DNA from 2 places in the Stenotrophomonas nitritireducens genome. Region 1 is predicted to be linked to the other one. Evidence: riboswitches for the same ligand, from Rfam matches in the RefSeq annotation. Region 1 holds a riboswitch; the other holds the start of a gene.
The links. A riboswitch is a leader RNA that binds a small molecule or an ion and turns the genes downstream of it on or off. The one in region 1 is predicted to bind thiamine pyrophosphate.
Positions count from the first base shown of each region.

Region 1 (8,717 bases):
GCAGAAAACAAGGCGGGACGCTGTCAGCTCTGCGCTGCGCTTGCTCGCTTTCGCTTTCGGCGCGAGGCAGGGTTGGCGCCGACTGTCTCCATTTCAATCGCCGCCAATATTACGTGCCGCCTCGGCACGTGCGTCCTCCTGCGCCGCCTGCTCCTGCTCGATCCACGACTCCAGCAGGTGCCGTGCCCGCTGGGCCAGCCGGCGCTGACGGTTGTATTCGGCGTCCAGCACGCGGTACAGCGACACCATCACCAGCACCATCAGCAGGGCGAAGGGCAGCGCGGCGATGGTGATCATGCCCTGCAGCGCATCCAGGCCGCCGGCCAGCAACAGCACCGCAGCGATCAAGGCGATCGCCACGCCCCAGACCAGCTTGCGTGACAACGGTGGGTCGCCGGCTTCATCGGTGGACATGCTGGCCAGCACCAGTACCGCCGAATCGGCCGAAGTGACGAAGAAGATCATCAGCAGGATCAGCGCCAGCACCGACAGCAGCAGCGAGGCAGGCAGGCTGTCAAACAGGGTGAACAGGACCGTTTCATAGCCATTGCCCAGCGCAAGCACCAGGTCGCTATGGCCGAACAGCTGCGACCACAATGCCGTGCCGCCAAACACCGAGAACCACAGGAAGCCGAGCAGGGTGGGCGCCAGCACCACGCCGACCACGAATTCGCGCACGCTGCGGCCGCGCGATACGCGGGCGATGAACGCGCCGACGAACGGCGCCCAGGCGATCCACCAGGCCCAGTAGAAGATGGTCCAGTCGGCGACCCAGGTGCTGCCGGAGAACGGCGACATGCGCAGGCTCATGGTCACCAGCTGGTTGAGGTAGGAGCCCAGCGTGGTGGTGAAGGTGTCGAAGATGAAACCGGTGGGGCCCAGCACCAGCACCGCCGCCAGCAGCAAGGCCGCCAGCGCCAGGTTGAAGTTGGACAGCCACTTGATGCCGCGCTCCACGCCGCTGCTGGTGGACAGCATGTATAGCACGAAGGCCACCGCGATGACGGTAAGTTGCAGGGGCACATCGGCGCGCAGCCCGAACACGCGCTGCAGGCCGGCGGCGATCTGGATGGTGCCAAAGCCCAGCGTGGTAGCCACGCCGATCGCGGTGGCAACCACCGCGGCGATATTGACCAGCTTGCCGAACCAGCCGCGATGGTGGCGGCCGATGATCGGCTGCAGCATGTCGCTGACCAGCCCGCGGCCATTGCGGTTGTACTGGAACCAGGCCATCGCCAGGCCGATCAGCGCATAGATCGCCCAGGGATGCAGGCCCCAGTGAAAGAATGCATAGCGCATGGACGCGCGCGCTGCGTCCATGCTCTGTGGTGGCAGGCCTTCGGGCGGGGTGACGAAATGCGATACCGGCTCGGCCGCACCCCAGAACACCAGTCCAATGCCCATGCCTGCCGAGAACAGCATCGACAGCCAGCTGGCATTGGAAAACTCCGGCTCGGCATCTTCGCCCCCGATGCGCAGGTTGCCGAAGCGGCCGAAGGCCAGATACAGCAGGAAGCTGAGGGTCAGGAACACGATCAGCAGATACATCCAGCCAGCGCCACGAACCACTTCGGCCAGTACCGTCTGCACCACGTCGTTGAACGGCCCCGGCGCGACGCCGGCGATCAACACCAGCACGGCAACCAGGGCGATGGAAATACGGAACACCATCGAGGCTTCTCCGGTCAGGGGTGATGGGGGCACGCAGCCGGCGATACCGCAGGCGCAGCAGCCGCGGCTGCGCAGGGCAAGGGCGTCACGGCACTGAGCAATGGCTTCAGCGTGTGCCGATACTAGTGAATGCGATGTCAGCACCCTGTCAGCATCCGGCAGGCGTTGCGCCGCTGCCACCGGTTTGTGGTCTAATTCGGCCCGAAGCGGGGGTACCAAGGCCAACGGGCCGCGGTTGAGACATACCCTTCGAACCTGATCCGGTTGATACCGGCGTAGGGAAGCTTCGTGTACCGATCACGCGCCCGCTTGGGCGGTCGTGGCTGGTGGACGCCTTCGCTTCGTTCCGTCATGCAAATTCCTTGCATGGCCTTCGCACCCCGCGTGCGGGTAGACCAGGACGAATGCCAATGAATGCACAGCCCAGCCTGCAGCAGCAGGCCCAGCAACTCTCCGAATCCGTGACCCGGCCGATTCCCGGCTCGTGCAAGGTCTTCGTCAGCGGTTCGCGGCCGGATCTGCAGGTGCCGATGCGCGAAATCGCGCAGACCCGTACGCCGACCCTGTTCGGTGGCGAGGAGAACCCGCCTGTCACCGTCTATGACACCTCCGGCCCGTATACCGATCCGCAGGCCAATATCGATCTTGCCGCCGGGCTGGCAGCGGTGCGTGCGCGCTGGATCGAGGAACGTGGCGATACCGAGCAGCTTGCGGGTTTGAGTTCCGACTTCGGCCGTGCCCGCCAACATGACGCCAGGCTCGATGCGGTGCGCTTCCCGGGGCGCATGCTGCCGCGCCGTGCCATGGCTGGTGCCAATGTCACCCAGATGCACTACGCACGCCGTGGCATCGTTACGCCGGAGATGGAGTACGTGGCCATCCGCGAGAACCAGCGGCTGGATGCGGTGCGTGACGCCGGCCTGCTGGCGCAGCACCCCGGGCAGAGTTTCGGCGCCAACATCCAGCAGATCATCACGCCCGAATTCGTGCGCGACGAGATCGCACGCGGCCGCGCGGTGCTGCCGAACAACATCAACCACCCGGAAAGTGAGCCGATGATCATTGGCCGCAACTTCCTCACCAAGATCAACGCCAATATCGGCAACAGCGCGGTGTCTTCCGGTATTGCCGAGGAAGTGGAAAAACTGGTGTGGGCGATCCGCTGGGGCGGTGACACGGTGATGGATCTTTCCACCGGCAAGCACATCCATGAAACCCGCGAATGGATCGTGCGCAACTCGCCGGTGCCGATCGGCACCGTGCCGATCTATCAGGCGCTGGAGAAAGTGGATGGCCGCGCCGAGGAGCTGAACTGGGAAATATTCCGCGACACCTTGACCGAGCAGGCCGAGCAGGGCGTGGACTACTTCACCATCCATGCCGGCGTGCTGCTGCGGCATGTGCCGCTGACCGCCAAGCGCGTTACCGGCATCGTCTCGCGCGGTGGCTCGATCATGGCCAAGTGGTGCCTGGCGCACCACAAGGAGAACTTCCTCTATACGCACTTCGAGGACATCTGCGACATCATGAAGGCTTACGACGTGTCCTTCAGCCTCGGTGACGGGCTGCGCCCGGGCTGCATTGCCGACGCCAACGATGCGGCGCAGTTCGGTGAGCTGGAAGCGCTTGGCGAGCTGACCAAAATTGCCTGGAAGCACGATGTGCAGACCATCATTGAAGGCCCGGGTCACGTGCCGATGCAGCTGATCAAGCAGAACATGGACAAGCAGCTGCAGGAATGCGGTGAAGCCCCGTTCTATACCCTGGGGCCGTTGACCACCGACATCGCGCCCGGTTACGACCACATCACCAGCGCGATCGGCGCGGCGATGATCGGCTGGTATGGCACGGCGATGCTCTGTTATGTGACGCCGAAGGAACACCTGGGCCTGCCCAACCGGCAGGACGTGCGCGACGGCATCATGGCCTACAAGATCGCCGCGCATGCCGCCGATCTGGCCAAGGGCCATCCGGGCGCGCAGGTCCGTGACAATGCACTGAGCAAGGCGCGTTTCGAGTTCCGCTGGGAGGACCAGTTCCATCTCGGCCTGGATCCGGAGAAGGCCAAGGAGTACCACGACGAAACCCTGCCCAAGGATGCCCACAAGCTGGCCCATTTCTGCTCGATGTGCGGCCCGCATTTCTGCTCGATGAAGATCACCCAGGACGTGCGTGAGTACGCGGCCGAACAGGGGGTTGAAGAAGCGCAGGCATTGACAGCAGGCATGGCAGAGAAGTCGGCGCAGTTCCGCGCGCAGGGCGCTGAGGTCTACCGGGTCGAGTAGGCGGCAACCCCGGGTGGGGCATCGGCCTGATGGCCCCACCGCCGCTTGACGCCGCCATGGCCGTTGACGTGCTAGCGTGCAGCCGTCCACACCAGGGGTCTGCCATGAAGGTGCGTATTGTTTCCCGGCTTTTCGTTGTGTCCTTGCTGCTCCTGCTGGCAGCCTGTGCCAGCACCCCGCGCGTCGCCAGCCAGGCCGATCCCAGCGCCGACTTCTCGCGTTACCGCAGCTTTGCGTTCTTCAGCCCGCTTGCGCTTGAGCAGCACGGCTATACCACCATCACCAGCAACCGCATCCGTGCAGCGGTGCGTACGCAGATGGAGTCACGTGGTTATGTGTTTGATGAGGCCAACCCGGATCTGTGGGTGAACCTCAATGCCTATCTGCAGGACAAGACCCAGGTCACCACCATGCCGGAAGTGGACTATGACTATTACTACAGCTAACGCGCGCGCAGCTATGTCGCTGTGCCGTACTGGCGTGATCGCACCGACGTGCGTCAGTACACCGAGGGCACCTTGAATGTCGATGTTGTGGATGCACGGCGGAAGCAGCTGGTCTGGGAAGGCGTCGCCGTCGGCACGGTGAGTCGGATGAAGCCTGAGCAGCGGGGCGAACGGATTGATGCGGCGGTGGCGGCGATCTTCGCCACGTACCCGTACCGTGCCGGCATGTCGGCCAGCCCGGCGCGCTGAGACCCGGTGGCGGTGGCGCCCAGCCATTGCCCACCTGCACCGTTCGCCGCTGGCGGAGAAGGACGTGTATGGATTCGCGCTTGAGATGGATCGTATTGGCGCGCAGGCATCCGTCGGCGTGGTTGCTGGCGGTGCAGTTGCTGGGGGTGGTGTTGTACCCGGCGATGGAACATACCGCCGCCGGGCGCGCCCTGTTCGGCGTGTTCGGCATGGTGGTGCTGGGCCTGGCGGTATGGGTGGTACGGCGCAGCCCGCTGGGCATCTGGCTGGCGTTGACGCTGGCGGTGCCGGCGGTGGTGTTCTCCATCGCCGGGGCACTGCTGGAGCGCTATTCGCTGATCGCCACCGCGCAGGTGTTCGAGTGCCTGCTGTACTTCTATAGCTCGTGCAGCCTGATCGCCTACATGCTGCAGGACCACAAGGTGACCCGCGATGAGCTGTTCGCGGCGGGCGCAACCTTCACCTTGCTGGCATGGGCGTTCGCGTTTGCTTATTCAGTCTGCCAGTACTTCTATCCCGGCAGTTTCGTGGCCACCAGCGAGGGTGATTTCAGGAGCTGGGTGGAGCTGCTTTATCTGAGCTTCAGCTTGTTGTCTGGGGTAGGCCTTAGCGACGTCGTGCCGGTGCATCCACAGGCCCGCGCAGTGGTGATGCTGGAGCAGTTTGCAGGCGTTATGTACGTTGCGCTGGTGGTTTCGCGGCTGGTTGGCCTGACCATCTACAAGGCCGGCAAAACTGAACGCTAGATAAAAAAATCGCGCCATACGGCGCGAATTATGCAGCTGATTATGTAGTTACGTCGGCGAGAGAGAGCCTGATGTCATCGGCGTGCGGGCACGCTGCTAACGCCGTTAGAGTAATATCCATTCCAGATGGAATATTTGCTCTGTGCGTTGATGCCTTTTGCGGAACTTGGCGGCTTGCAGAGGCTTGAGCTTCGCAAGCTGGACACAGGATGCGTGTCCGCCAGCGATTTTGACTGACCGCGATGGCACTGAATCTCACCGAAAAATCTAGCTCTGACCGACTGCGCGTCGGTGAGTGTCTGGTGGTGCTTTCCTCACGCGAGGTGCACCTGCCAGGCACACGCAAAACCCCGCGGCTCACTCCCAAATCTGTGGGGGTGTTGCTTGCGCTTGCGCGCAGGCCTGGCCAGGTGGTCACGCGTGAGGAACTGTTTGCCGACGTGTGGCCGGACACCATGCCGACCAACGACGTGCTTACCCAGGCGGTCACCCAGCTGCGCAAGGCATTCGCCTTCACCGAGGCAGGCGAGGGCACCAGCTATATCGAAACCATCGCCAAGACCGGCTATCGCCTGCTGGCGCCAGTGGCGTGGGAATCCAGCCCGGAGCTGGCCGCTGTCGATGCGCCTGCTGCGGCGGGTCTTGCGGCGGTGCATGCAAGCGTCACGCCTGAGCAGGACGCGACACGCGGCCGACACCGGCGACTGCGTCGGCATGTATTGATGCTGATCGGCATCGTCCTGTTGCTCAGCACCGTGGTGATGGGCTGGTTGCTGTGGGGACGCGCCGCGCCGGTACCGCAGGATGCAACGGTCGCCGACGGCAACCGGGTACTGGGCAGCCCGGCGCGGCCCTATCGCTTGATCACCGCCACCGAGGATGCGGAGGTCAATCCCTCGCTGTCACCCGATGGTGCGCTGGTGGTGTTCGCGCGGGAAAGGGACAACAGTTCCAGTCTGTGGATACAGAGCGTGGGCAATGCGACGGCAACGCCGTTGCTGGTGACACCCGCGGGCGCCACCGACCGCTTCCCGGTGTGGTCACCCGATGGCCGCAGCATCGCGTTTGCACGGTTCCTGCCGCAGGGCGACTGTGAAGTACTGGTGGTCTCGGCCACCGGTACCGGGCTGCGCCGCGTCACCCGCTGCGATGGCACCGACATGCTCAGCTTCGACTGGGCGCCCGATGGCGGCAGCCTGCTGTTCGGCTCCATGACCGGGCGCTATGCCAGCCGTGGCATCCGCAGCCTGAACCTGGCATCCGGGCGCTGGTCATCGCTGCAGTACACGATGGGCGCCGATGACTTCGACTATGCGCCAAGCTATTCGGCTGACGGCAGGAAGATCGGCTTCGTACGCAATCCGCAGGTCGGCGATATGTGGATGATGGACGCCGATGGTAGCAATGCGCAGCGTTTGACCAACGATGCGGCGGAAATCCGCGGCTGGAGCTGGTTGGGCTCGGACGAAATGGTATTCGGCCGGCGGATCGACAGCGAATCGCGCCTGTACCGGCTGGATGTGGCCACGCGCATGCTGCGTGACATGGGCATCGACAACGCGCAGAGCCCGAGCGTCTCCCGCGGCGGCGGCAACCTGGTGTTCATGCGCAGCCAGTTCCAGTCCGGCCTGTTCCGTATTCCGCTGGGAGCGAGCCGCGCGCCACCGCAGCGCCTGTTTGCCTCGTCGGCACGCGATGGCCAGCCAATCGTGTCGCCCGATGGCACGCAGTTGGCGTTCACCTCCGATCGTTCGGGCGCGTTTGCGCTGTGGTGGGCACGTTTGAACGAGCCCGCCTCGCTGCAGCTCATCGAGGGAATGCGCCCGGAAGCCCGCCAACCCATGGATTGGGCGGCGGACGGGCGACACCTGCTGGTGACCGGGCGTGACGCCGATGGTGCACCCGGTATCTATGAGGTAGCGCCTGAAGAAGGCCACTGGGTGAAACTGGCGGTGCCGGTGCGCGAACCGCTGCAGGCGGTCTACGGGGCTGCCGCCGATAACTTGTTGGTGGTGGAGCGGGGCGATGACGAGCGCATGGCGCTGACCCTGTTCGATCGCAGCCAGCAACCGTGGAAGCGTCTGGCTTCGCTGGAGGGCGTGTCGCAGGTGCGGTATGACCGTGCCGGGCAGCGCATCCTGTTCACCCGCCTGGCCAATGGCGGGCTGTGGCAGGTGGCGCCGGATCTGGCGGCCGGCAGCATCAAGCCGGTGCATGCCGAACTGCCCAGCCGTTGGCGTTACCGCACCTGGGCGGTGGCTGCCAATGGCGCGGTGGAGTACCAGGACATCAGCCGCGACTGCAGCAGCCGGCTCACCGCCATTGCCGGCGACGGCACCAGCCAGTGCCTGGACCCAACCCGCTTCAGTGCCGGCAATGGCCTGAGCCTGGCGCCCGATGGCAGTGCGGTTTTCATTGCCTTGGGGCTCACCGACAGCACCGATATCGGAATAATGCGGGTGCCGCACCGTGCACCGCGGCGGGTGATGGGCTTGGCTAAGTGGTTGTCGCCATGAGGAAAATTTCCTTCGGAAATTTTTCGTAGGGCGTATCGGGAAGAATTCGGAGCATTCTCGGCGGACTTTCCTGACCATCGCCGCCAAAGTTGGCAAAACGTTCGCCCAATGAAGGCAAACGATGGTGTGCGACATGCGGCAGGTTTCGTGGGTGGATCGTGGTCAGTCGGTTTCGTTCGAAAAGCAGGCCGAGGATGGCCCGCGTCCGGCCTGTGTCGGCGTGGCGCGGCTGGGCAGCCTGCAGACCTCGGGCACTGTATTCACGGTATGGCTGCAGCTGCGCGGCACCGCCTGGGTGGAATCCAAGGAGGGCAAGTTCCGCCTGCGCCAGCGCGAGTGGATCGCCTTTGAAAAGGAATCGCGCCCGCTGATCCAGGCCGGCCGCGATGGCATCTGCATCGGCATCAGCCTGGATGCCGACGCCCTGCGCATGCTCGGCACCCTGGCCGACAGCAGTTTCTATACAGGGCGGGGCCGGATGAGCCTGGCCGAAGCGCGGCTGGCGTTGCGGTTGTGGCGCGAAGCGCAGGCACCGGGTGCCACCATCCACCAGTTGCGGCCCCTGTTGCTGCACCTCGCTTCCCTGCAGCGCGATCTGGCCGGTACTGTGCAGCGCTGCCCGGGGCGCTCACGCATCCGCAAGCGCCAGGTATTCGGCCGCATGCAGCGTGCACGCATGTATCTGGAAGGCAACAGCCACCGCGTGGTGCGCATTGGCGAACTTGCCGAGCTGACCAATTTCTCCAGCTGGTACCTGTCCAAGACCTTCCAGGCATTGTATGAAGAAAGCCCGCAGTCCCTGTC
Region 1 covers NZ_CP016756.1:1,296,793-1,305,509, reverse strand. Annotated here, with positions in the region: gene BCV67_RS05555 (BCCT family transporter) at 94-1,671, opposite strand; TPP riboswitch at 1,870-1,971, shown strand; gene thiC (phosphomethylpyrimidine synthase ThiC) at 2,082-3,956, shown strand; partial or broken gene BCV67_RS20625 (DUF4136 domain-containing protein) at 3,986-4,651, shown strand; gene BCV67_RS05540 (ion channel) at 4,720-5,397, shown strand; gene BCV67_RS05535 (winged helix-turn-helix domain-containing protein) at 5,640-7,913, shown strand; gene BCV67_RS05530 (helix-turn-helix transcriptional regulator) at 8,047-8,717, shown strand, end outside.

Region 2 (8,717 bases), 1.8 Mb from region 1:
CTGGCCGTGGTTGAAGGGCACCCGCAAGGTCGTCTGGCAGTGGCGATGCCGCTGCTGCCAGCAACCTACGTCAACCTGGCCGGACCACCCAGCCTTGCCAGCTGCACGCGCGATGTCTACGCAACGGATACCCGTTTCACGCGCACCATCGCCGAACGCCTGCTGGGCTGCATCCGCGAGGCACTCACCCACCTGCATGCACACGGCGTCCTGCATGGCGACCTGTACGCCCACAACGTCCTTTGGAACCCGGCCAACGGCGAGGCCATATTGAGCGACTTCGGCGCAGCGATGTTGAGCAGCGGATTGCCGCCCGCACAGCGCGCGCAGCTGCAGGCAATCGAGTGGCGCGCATTCGCGCACCTTGAAGATGAGATCAGCGCGCGCACCGGCAACTGACAGCAGGCTTTGCCTGCTCACAGCCGCCCAGCATCCTGCACCACGCACCCCGCATCAGGCCCTGCCACCCGCAAACGCGTGGCAGAAGGAATATTCCAGCCTTAAACCGCGGGTTCCCTTCGACCTGTGAGAAATCGCAGGAAACAAAAAAGCCCTGATTTCTCAGGGCTTTAGTGCGTACCTCATGGAGGCCTGGGTCGGAATCGAACCGGCGTACGCGGATTTGCAATCCGCTGCATAACCACTCTGCTACCAGGCCAAACAACTTGCATCGTCGAAGCGATACACCACCTCGACATGAAAAGACCCCGCTGCGGGGGCCCTTTCAGATTTGGAGCGGGAAACGAGACTCGAACTCGCGACCTCAACCTTGGCAAGGTTGCGCTCTACCAACTGAGCTATTCCCGCGTGGTGTGCCGCGCATATTACAGACTTCAGCGGGTATGCGCCAGCGCTTTTAACAATTTCTTTCACATTGTGGGTGAAGAGTGCTGGATGCGGAGGCTGCTGGGCTGAAGGGGCTGGGTGGATTGGGCGCTGTACGGGTAAGGCCCTTGCCGAGCATGGCTCGGCACTACATTGGTGCTGACTCTCTTTTGCGTTGCGGTGAGGGGACTGGCTTTTTGCTGGCCGCTGCAACTGACGTACCATCGCGCCTCCCTCGCATCCCCTGCCCCAGCCTGTCCTGATGACCCAGCAACCGCATCGCGTGCAAGGCCTGAACAACGATGAAGTGGCCGCTGACTGGCCCGCCATCGGCTTGGCCGAGCTCGCCTGGCTGCAGGGTCACTACCCGCAGCTACACGCGGGCACCCAGCTGCTCTGGCACAGCCCGCGGCCGATGTCGGCGGCGGCCATCGTGCAGAGCGCCGGCAACAAGCTGTTCATCAAACGCCACCATCGGCGGGTGCGCAGCGCCGCCTCCCTGCAGGAGGAACACCGCTTCATCCAGCACCTGGCCGCCCACGGCGTGCCGGTTGTCGCCCTGCTGCACGCGCAGGATGGCCGCAGCGCCATCGAGCACGGCGACTGGACGTACGAGCTGCACGCCATCGGCGAGGGATTGGACCTTTACCGCGATGCCCCGTCGTGGACCTTGTTGACCGATATCGAACGCGCGCGCGCGGCCGGCCGCATGCTGGCCACCCTGCACCGCGCCTCGGCCGGTTACCACGCACCGCAACGCAGTACTCATCTATTGGTCGCCCGTGACGATCTGATCCGTGCCGAAGATCCGATCGCCGCCCTCAAGGCCGACCTGCACACCCGCCCCGGGCTGGCGCGTTATCTCGCCCGCATCCCGTGGGAACAGCAATTGCAGCGCAGCGTCATGCCGTGGCATACAGGTTTGGCCGAGCGTTTGCGCACCGAGCCGCGGCTGTGGGCCCATAACGACTGGCATGTCTCCAACCTGCTGTGGAGCTCCGACCACGCCGTCAGCGGCGTCAGCGGCGTCAGCACGGTACTGGATTTCGGCCTGGCCTCGCCCACCAGCGCCCTGTTCGACCTAGCCACTGCCATCGAACGCAACGCAGTTGCCTGGCTGGAACTGGAGCGTGGCAACGACGCGGTGCGCATCGATATCGCACTGGCCCTGCTTGAAGGTTACCGCGAGGTATTGCCGTTATCAGCCGAGCGCGTGCACCTGCTGGCCGACCTGCTCCCTATGGTGCATTTCGACTTCGCACTGTCCGAAGTGGAGTATTTCGAAGGCATCACCGGCTCGACCGCCAACGCCGATGTCGCCTGGCAACCGTTCATGCTCGGCCACCCGCAATGGTTCGGCAGTACCCCCGGCCAGGCCCTGCTGCATGCCCTGCACGACGCAGCCTGAAGCAAGCCGGCTCGCAAATCATTCGCATTTGTAGTGAAATGCCCTCCTGAAGCGGGGGTGCCTGGAATGCCAGGCTGAGAGAGTCCCTTGGAACCTGATCCGGTTTGCACCGGCGTAGGGAGCTTTGAGCAGCAGTCGTAGCGCCGTCATTGGCGCTGCGCATGCGCGCCTTCGCTTCGTCTCCCTTGGTGTCTGAAGACGAATCGAATGAACCGCTGCCTGCGCCCCACGCTGTTGTCCCTCGCCCTGAGCACCGCCCTGCCGCTGTATGCCAGCGACACCGGCCTTGATGCGCCCGTCGAACACTCCCCGACCGAACTGGCCGCCGTACGCGTGCAGGCTCGCCAGCCGGAAGCGGACACCTCCCGCGTCAACAGCTTCGGCAGCGGCGACTGGAAAAGCACGCCAGCCTCGATGAACGTGCTGGACCGCGACCTGCTCGACCACCAGCAGATCCGCTCATTGTCCGAGCTGGCCAGCAACGATGCCTCGCTCGGCGATGCCTACGCGCCGGTGGGTTACTACCAGAACATCGCCATCCGCGGCTTCGCGCTGGATACCGCCACCGGCTACCGCTTCAACGGCATGTCCATTGCCGGCGAACAGCGCCTGGCATTGGAAAACCTGCAGTCGGTGGAAATCCTCAAGGGTGAGGCCGGCCTCGCCGCCGGCGTGATGGCGCCGGGTGGCATCATCAACTACGTCGGCAAGCGACCGGCGGAAGTGCGCACCCTCACCCTCGGCAGCGATGCCGAAGGTTCGCGCTACGCGGCCATCGACGTCGGCCACTGGCTGACGCCGCGCTTCGGCCTGCGCTTCAACGCGGCCTGGGATGACAGCACGTCCTACATCGAACATGCCGATGGCCGCCGCAACTTCTATGCACTGGCGACTGATTGGCTGATCAGCGAACGCGCCAAACTTGAAGTGGACGCCAACTATCAGACCAGCGCGCAGCGCTCGGCATCCGGCTACCAACTGCTAGGGGGCAGTACGTTGCCGACCGGCGTGGACCGCGAGCACATGCTCGGCTACCAGCCGTGGCAGCAGCCGGTAGGCATCGCCAGCACCAACATCACCGCGTTGCACACCTACGATTTCAATGCCAACTGGCAATCACGCGTTGCGCTCAGCCACAGCCGCACGGTAATCGACGACAACGTCGCCTTCGCCTACGGCTGCTACTACGCTGCGCAATGCGCCGATGGCAGCGTGCCAGGCAACTACTTCGCACCCAATGGCGACTACGACATCTACGACTACCGCAGCCCGGACGATACCCGCCGCAACCAGGAACTGCTCGCCGAACTGCGCGGCAGCTTTGACACCGGCAGCCTCGGCCATCAGCTGACCGTGGGTGCAGACCAGTTCCGCCGCACCGTGGACAAGCGCCGCAACGTCAACGAATACGTCGGCACGGTCAATATCCACGACCAACAATTGCCGGTATTCGAGCCCTCGCCACTGCAGCCCGGTGCATCGGCACGCCGCCTGGACAGCCGCCAGACTGCGGTTTTCGCACTGGACCGCATCCAGCTCAATGAAGACTGGCAGTGGCTGGCCGGCGGCCGTTACGTGCGCCTGGACGAACGCGCCTACGACAAGCGCGGCAACCCGCAGCGCCGCAGCCGCCTGTCGCGCTTCCTGCCGCAGACCGCCGTGCTGTGGAAAGCCAGCGACAGTCTCAATGCCTACGCCAGCTATGTCGAAGGCATCTCCCTGGGCCAGGAGGCGCCGTTCTGGACGTCGAATGCCGACACCTTCCTGCCTGCAGTGCAATCGCGCCAGCTCGAAGTCGGCGTCAAGTACGCCAGCAGCGAACAGCTGAGCCTGGGCGCGGCATTGTTCCGCACCACCCAGCCCTATCAGTACGCAAAGCCGGACAGCAGCGATGTCGGCTACACCTTCGTTGAAGAGGGCAAGCAGGCCCACATCGGCCTGGAACTGACTGCCAACGGCCAGCTCACCGATGCATTGCAGATCATTGCCAGTGCCAGCGTGCTGCAGGCGCGCGCACGCGATACCGGCACGCCCAGCTACCAGGGCCACCAGCTGGTCAACGTACCCAAGCTGCGCGGCAGCGTGCACCTGAGCTATGCCCTGCCCTTCATCGAAGGTCTGGACCTGACCGGCGGCTGGCGTTACGCCTCAGCCAATACCGCGCGTGCTGATGGCGCCGTGCGTGCGCCCAGCTACAGCGTGTTCGATGCCGGCCTGCGCTTCCAGCACCAGCTGCAGGGCCACGCAGTGAACTGGAACCTGTCGGTGGACAACGTCTTCAACCGTTTCTACTGGCGTGACACCGGCAGCAGCCTGGGCGACTACTACCTGTTCCCCGGCGCACCACGGCAGGCCCGCGTATCGGTGAGCTTCGCGCTGTGAGCAGCGCCATGCTCGAATGGTCGGCCGCGCTGTGCAGCATTCTCGGCGTGTGGCTGATGGCACAGCGGCGCATGATTGCGTGGCCAGTCGGCCTGGTGTCGGTGGTGCTGTACGCGCTGGTGTTCATCGAGGCCAAGCTCTACTCGGACAGCTTGCTGCAGGCCGCCTTCGCCGGCTTCCTGGTGTATGGCTGGATCAACTGGCGCCGGCACGCCGCCGATGAAGGCAGCGTGCGCATCGTGCCCCTGTCGCGCAGCAAGATGCTGCGTGACCTCGGTATCGGCCTGCTCGTTGGTGTCGCCCTGGGCGCCGGCATGCACCGTTTCACCGATGCCTCACTGCCATGGCTGGACGCGATGCTGACCGGCCTGAGTCTGGTCGCGCAGTGGTGGCAGGCACGCCGCCACACCGCCACCTGGTGGCTGTGGATCGTGGTCGACGTGGTGTACGTGGGTGCGTACATGTTCAAGTCACTGCATGTGACGGCCGCGCTGTATGTGTTCTTCCTCGGCCTGGCCGTGGTCGGGCTGCGCGCATGGAGTGCAGCGGCCAACAGCTCCGCAGCGGAGCCCGCGGCGCACGGCGCGCGCTGAGCGGCGCTACGCACTGCCACTGCTGCCGGCATCGGCAGCAGCTGGCTGAAGACAAAAACCACGGGCAACAAAAAGGCCCCGTAAGGGGCCTTTGTCTACCTGCAGATATCACATGGAATCTGCAGGTCATTATCTGGAGCGGGAAACGAGACTCGAACTCGCGACCTCAACCTTGGCAAGGTTGCGCTCTACCAACTGAGCTATTCCCGCGGATTGAATGTGACAGCCGCCAAGCGGACAACCAGCATTCGAAGATGTGTTGCAAGACTGGAGCGGGAAACGAGACTCGAACTCGCGACCTCAACCTTGGCAAGGTTGCGCTCTACCAACTGAGCTATTCCCGCAGGCTTGCTACATCTATTTACTCACCAACCCACAAAAAACATGGACTGACGCTTGAAACTGGAGCGGGAAACGAGACTCGAACTCGCGACCTCAACCTTGGCAAGGTTGCGCTCTACCAACTGAGCTATTCCCGCTTGGGAGGCGAAATTCTACATGCATTGGCAGCAGTGTCAACAGCCTGTTCACTTTTTGACTGCACCGTTCCGGGCGGCTTTTTCGTCCTCGCGCAAGCTCGGCCAGGCCGCGCGCAGATACTGCAGCGCAGACACCAGCGTCAGCAAGGCGGCGATGGCCAGCATCCAGTCACCTATATGGAAAACAGGCTCACCCATCCAGATGGTTTTGAACGAGGTGTTGGGTGACACCGAGTACAACAGGCACAGCAGCGCCACCATCTGCGCGGTGGTCTTGACCTTGCCGATCATCGCCACCCGCACCTTGGCACGCTGGCCGATTTCGGCCATCCATTCGCGCAGCGCCGACACCGCGATTTCGCGGCCAACAATCACCGCTGCCCAGAACGCCATCCAGGGTGTTGGATGCCCCTGCACGATCAGAAACAAGGCCACCGCCACCATCAGCTTGTCCGCCACCGGATCCAGGAACGCACCGAACGCCGAATGCAGCTCGTACCGCCGCGCCACCCAGCCATCCAGCCAGTCGGTGATTGCCGCCAGGCCAAAAATGGCCGCCGAGGCGAAGTTCGTCCAGGCGTAGGGCAGGTAGAACACCAGCACCAGCACCGGGATCATCATGATCCGCAGCAGCGTCAGCCAGGTGGGGATGGTCAATTTCATTACAACATTACTCCGCCGCCGGATCAGGCACCGACAGACCATGAAGGTTAGCGTAGATACGTGCGGCGAGGGCGGCATTGATGCCTTCCACGCGGGCGATTTCCGCCTCACCTGCCGCCTTGAGGCCGGCAATTCCGCCGAAATGCTTGAGCAGGCTCGCGCGCCGGCGGGGCCCGATACCGGGAATATCTTCCAGTTTGCTGGTCATGCGCGCCTTCTGACGGCGCCCACGGTGGCCGGTGATGGCAAAGCGGTGGGCCTCGTCCCGCACCTGCTGAATGAACTGCAACGCCGGCGAGGCCGCGCCGGGACGCAGTTCGCGGCCATCGGGCAGCACCAGCGCCTCGTGACCGGCGCGACGCTCCACCCCCTTGGCAACGCCGACCAGGGTCACGCCTTCCACGCCCAGGTCCGCCAGCGCCGCCTGGGCCTGTGCAAGCTGCCCGGCACCGCCGTCGATCAGCAGCACGTCCGGCAGCACCCCGCCCTCCTCCACCGCACGGCGGAAGCGCCGGTCGATGGCCTGGCGCATGGCGGCGTAATCGTCGCCCGGCTCAATGCCACTGATGTTGTAGCGCCGGTACTGCGCGCGTACCGGGCCGGCCGCATCAAACACCACGCACGAGGCCACCGTGGCTTCGCCCATGGTGTGGCTGATATCGAAGCACTCCACGCGCTTGACCGGCTCGGCCAGGCCCAGCAGCTCGCGCACCGCTTCGCTGCGCGCGTGCTGCGCGCCAACGCTGTCCATCTCGGCCACGAGGGTGATCTGCGCGTTGCGGCTGGCCAGTTCCACATAACCCGCGCGTTCGCCGCGCACGTTCCATTTCAACGCCACCTTGCGCTCGGCCGAGGCACTGAGTGCGGCCTCGATCATCTCCGCATCCGGAATCTGCCGATCCAGCAGCACTTCAGCCGGCGGCTCATGCTCGACGTAGTACTGCGAGACAAACGCGGCCAGAACTTCCTCGGCGCTGTCTTCGCCATTGGTACGCGGGAAGAACGCGCGCGTACCCAGATTGCGGCCGTCACGGAACGCCAGCAACATCACGCAGGCGCTGGCGCCCTGGGACGCGCAGGCCAGCACGTCCAGATCGGCGGCGCGCCCGTCCACATACTGGCGGTTCTGCATGCTGCGCAGCGAGGCCACCAGATCGCGCAGCCGCGCGGCACGCTCGAAGTCCAGTGTGTCGCTGGCCTGCTGCATGGCCTGCATCAGTTCAGCGGCAAGCTGGTCACTCTTGCCTTCCAGGAACATCGCCGCACGCCGCACCGACTCGTCGTACTCGGCCTGCGGCACCAGCTCCACGCAGGGGCCGCTGCAACGGCCGATCTGATATTGCAGACAGGGCCGCGAGCGGTTGCGAAACACGCTGTCTTCGCAGCTGCGCAGCTTGAACAGCTTGTGCATCAGGTTCAGCGTTTCGCGTACCGCGCCGACACCGGGATACGGCCCGTAGTACCGCCCAGGCACTGCACGCGGCCCCCGATGCAGGGCGATGCGCGGCCATTGCTCACGGGTCAGCAACACCTGCGGATAGGTTTTGTCGTCGCGCAGCGACACGTTGTAGCGCGGGTTCAGCGACTTGATCAGCTGGTTTTCCAGCAGCAGCGCTTCGGCCTCGGTACGGGTAACCGTGGCGTCCATCCGCGCCACCTGCGACAGCATCATCATGATGCGCCGGCTCTTCGGCGAGCCGTTGAAATAACTGCCGACGCGCTTGCGCAGCGCACCGGCCTTGCCCACATACAGCAAGGTATCGTCAGCGGCGTACATCCGGTACACACCGGGCGCAGTACTCAACGCCGCGGCAAACGCCTTGCCATCGAACTCATTGGCGACTACGTCGGTCATCCTTCTATCGGCACTTCACTCAATTCGCCACTGAGCGGATCAAACCGCAGCACGGCATGCGCGTCGGCCTCGGCGATCCAGATGGCACCCGCCGCCACTGCCAATGCGGCCGGGCCATGCAGGCGACGCGGCAGATTGACGGTAGACAGATCGCCGCCGCCCAGGCGCAAGGTACGCAGCGAGCCGTTACCCGCATCTGCGATCCACAGCAGCGGCGAATCCGGCCCCATCGCCAATGCCAGGGGATATTGCAGGCGCGCACGCAGGCGCGGCCCGTCGACATTGCCCGATTCCCACGGGCCCTGCCCGACCAGCGTCTGCACGAGATCACCGCGCAACTGCACCGAGCGGATTGCAGAGCCAAGCGAATCGCAGACATACAGGGTCTGCTGGACGGCAACCAGGCTGCTGGGCTGCGCGAATGCCGCCAGATGGCCACTGCCATCACGCACTTCCACCGCGCCGGCGCCCGCCCGCCAACGCAGCTCGCGGCTGCCCAGGTCGTAGCTCCA
Region 2 covers NZ_CP016756.1:4,001,309-4,010,025, reverse strand. Annotated here, with positions in the region: gene BCV67_RS17080 (leucine-rich repeat-containing protein kinase family protein) at 1-399, shown strand, start outside; tRNA gene BCV67_RS17075 (tRNA-Cys) at 585-658, opposite strand; tRNA gene BCV67_RS17070 (tRNA-Gly) at 732-807, opposite strand; gene BCV67_RS17065 (phosphotransferase enzyme family protein) at 1,088-2,233, shown strand; TPP riboswitch at 2,277-2,371, shown strand; gene BCV67_RS17060 (TonB-dependent receptor) at 2,441-4,615, shown strand; gene pnuC (nicotinamide riboside transporter PnuC) at 4,624-5,208, shown strand; tRNA gene BCV67_RS17050 (tRNA-Gly) at 5,343-5,418, opposite strand; tRNA gene BCV67_RS17045 (tRNA-Gly) at 5,477-5,552, opposite strand; tRNA gene BCV67_RS17040 (tRNA-Gly) at 5,612-5,687, opposite strand; gene pgsA (CDP-diacylglycerol--glycerol-3-phosphate 3-phosphatidyltransferase) at 5,736-6,350, opposite strand; gene uvrC (excinuclease ABC subunit UvrC) at 6,358-8,205, opposite strand; gene BCV67_RS17025 (hypothetical protein) at 8,202-8,717, opposite strand, start outside.
Region 2: it holds a riboswitch for thiamine pyrophosphate, as region 1 does, so the genes downstream of both, BCV67_RS17060 (TonB-dependent receptor) here and thiC (phosphomethylpyrimidine synthase ThiC) in region 1, are expected to answer to the same signal.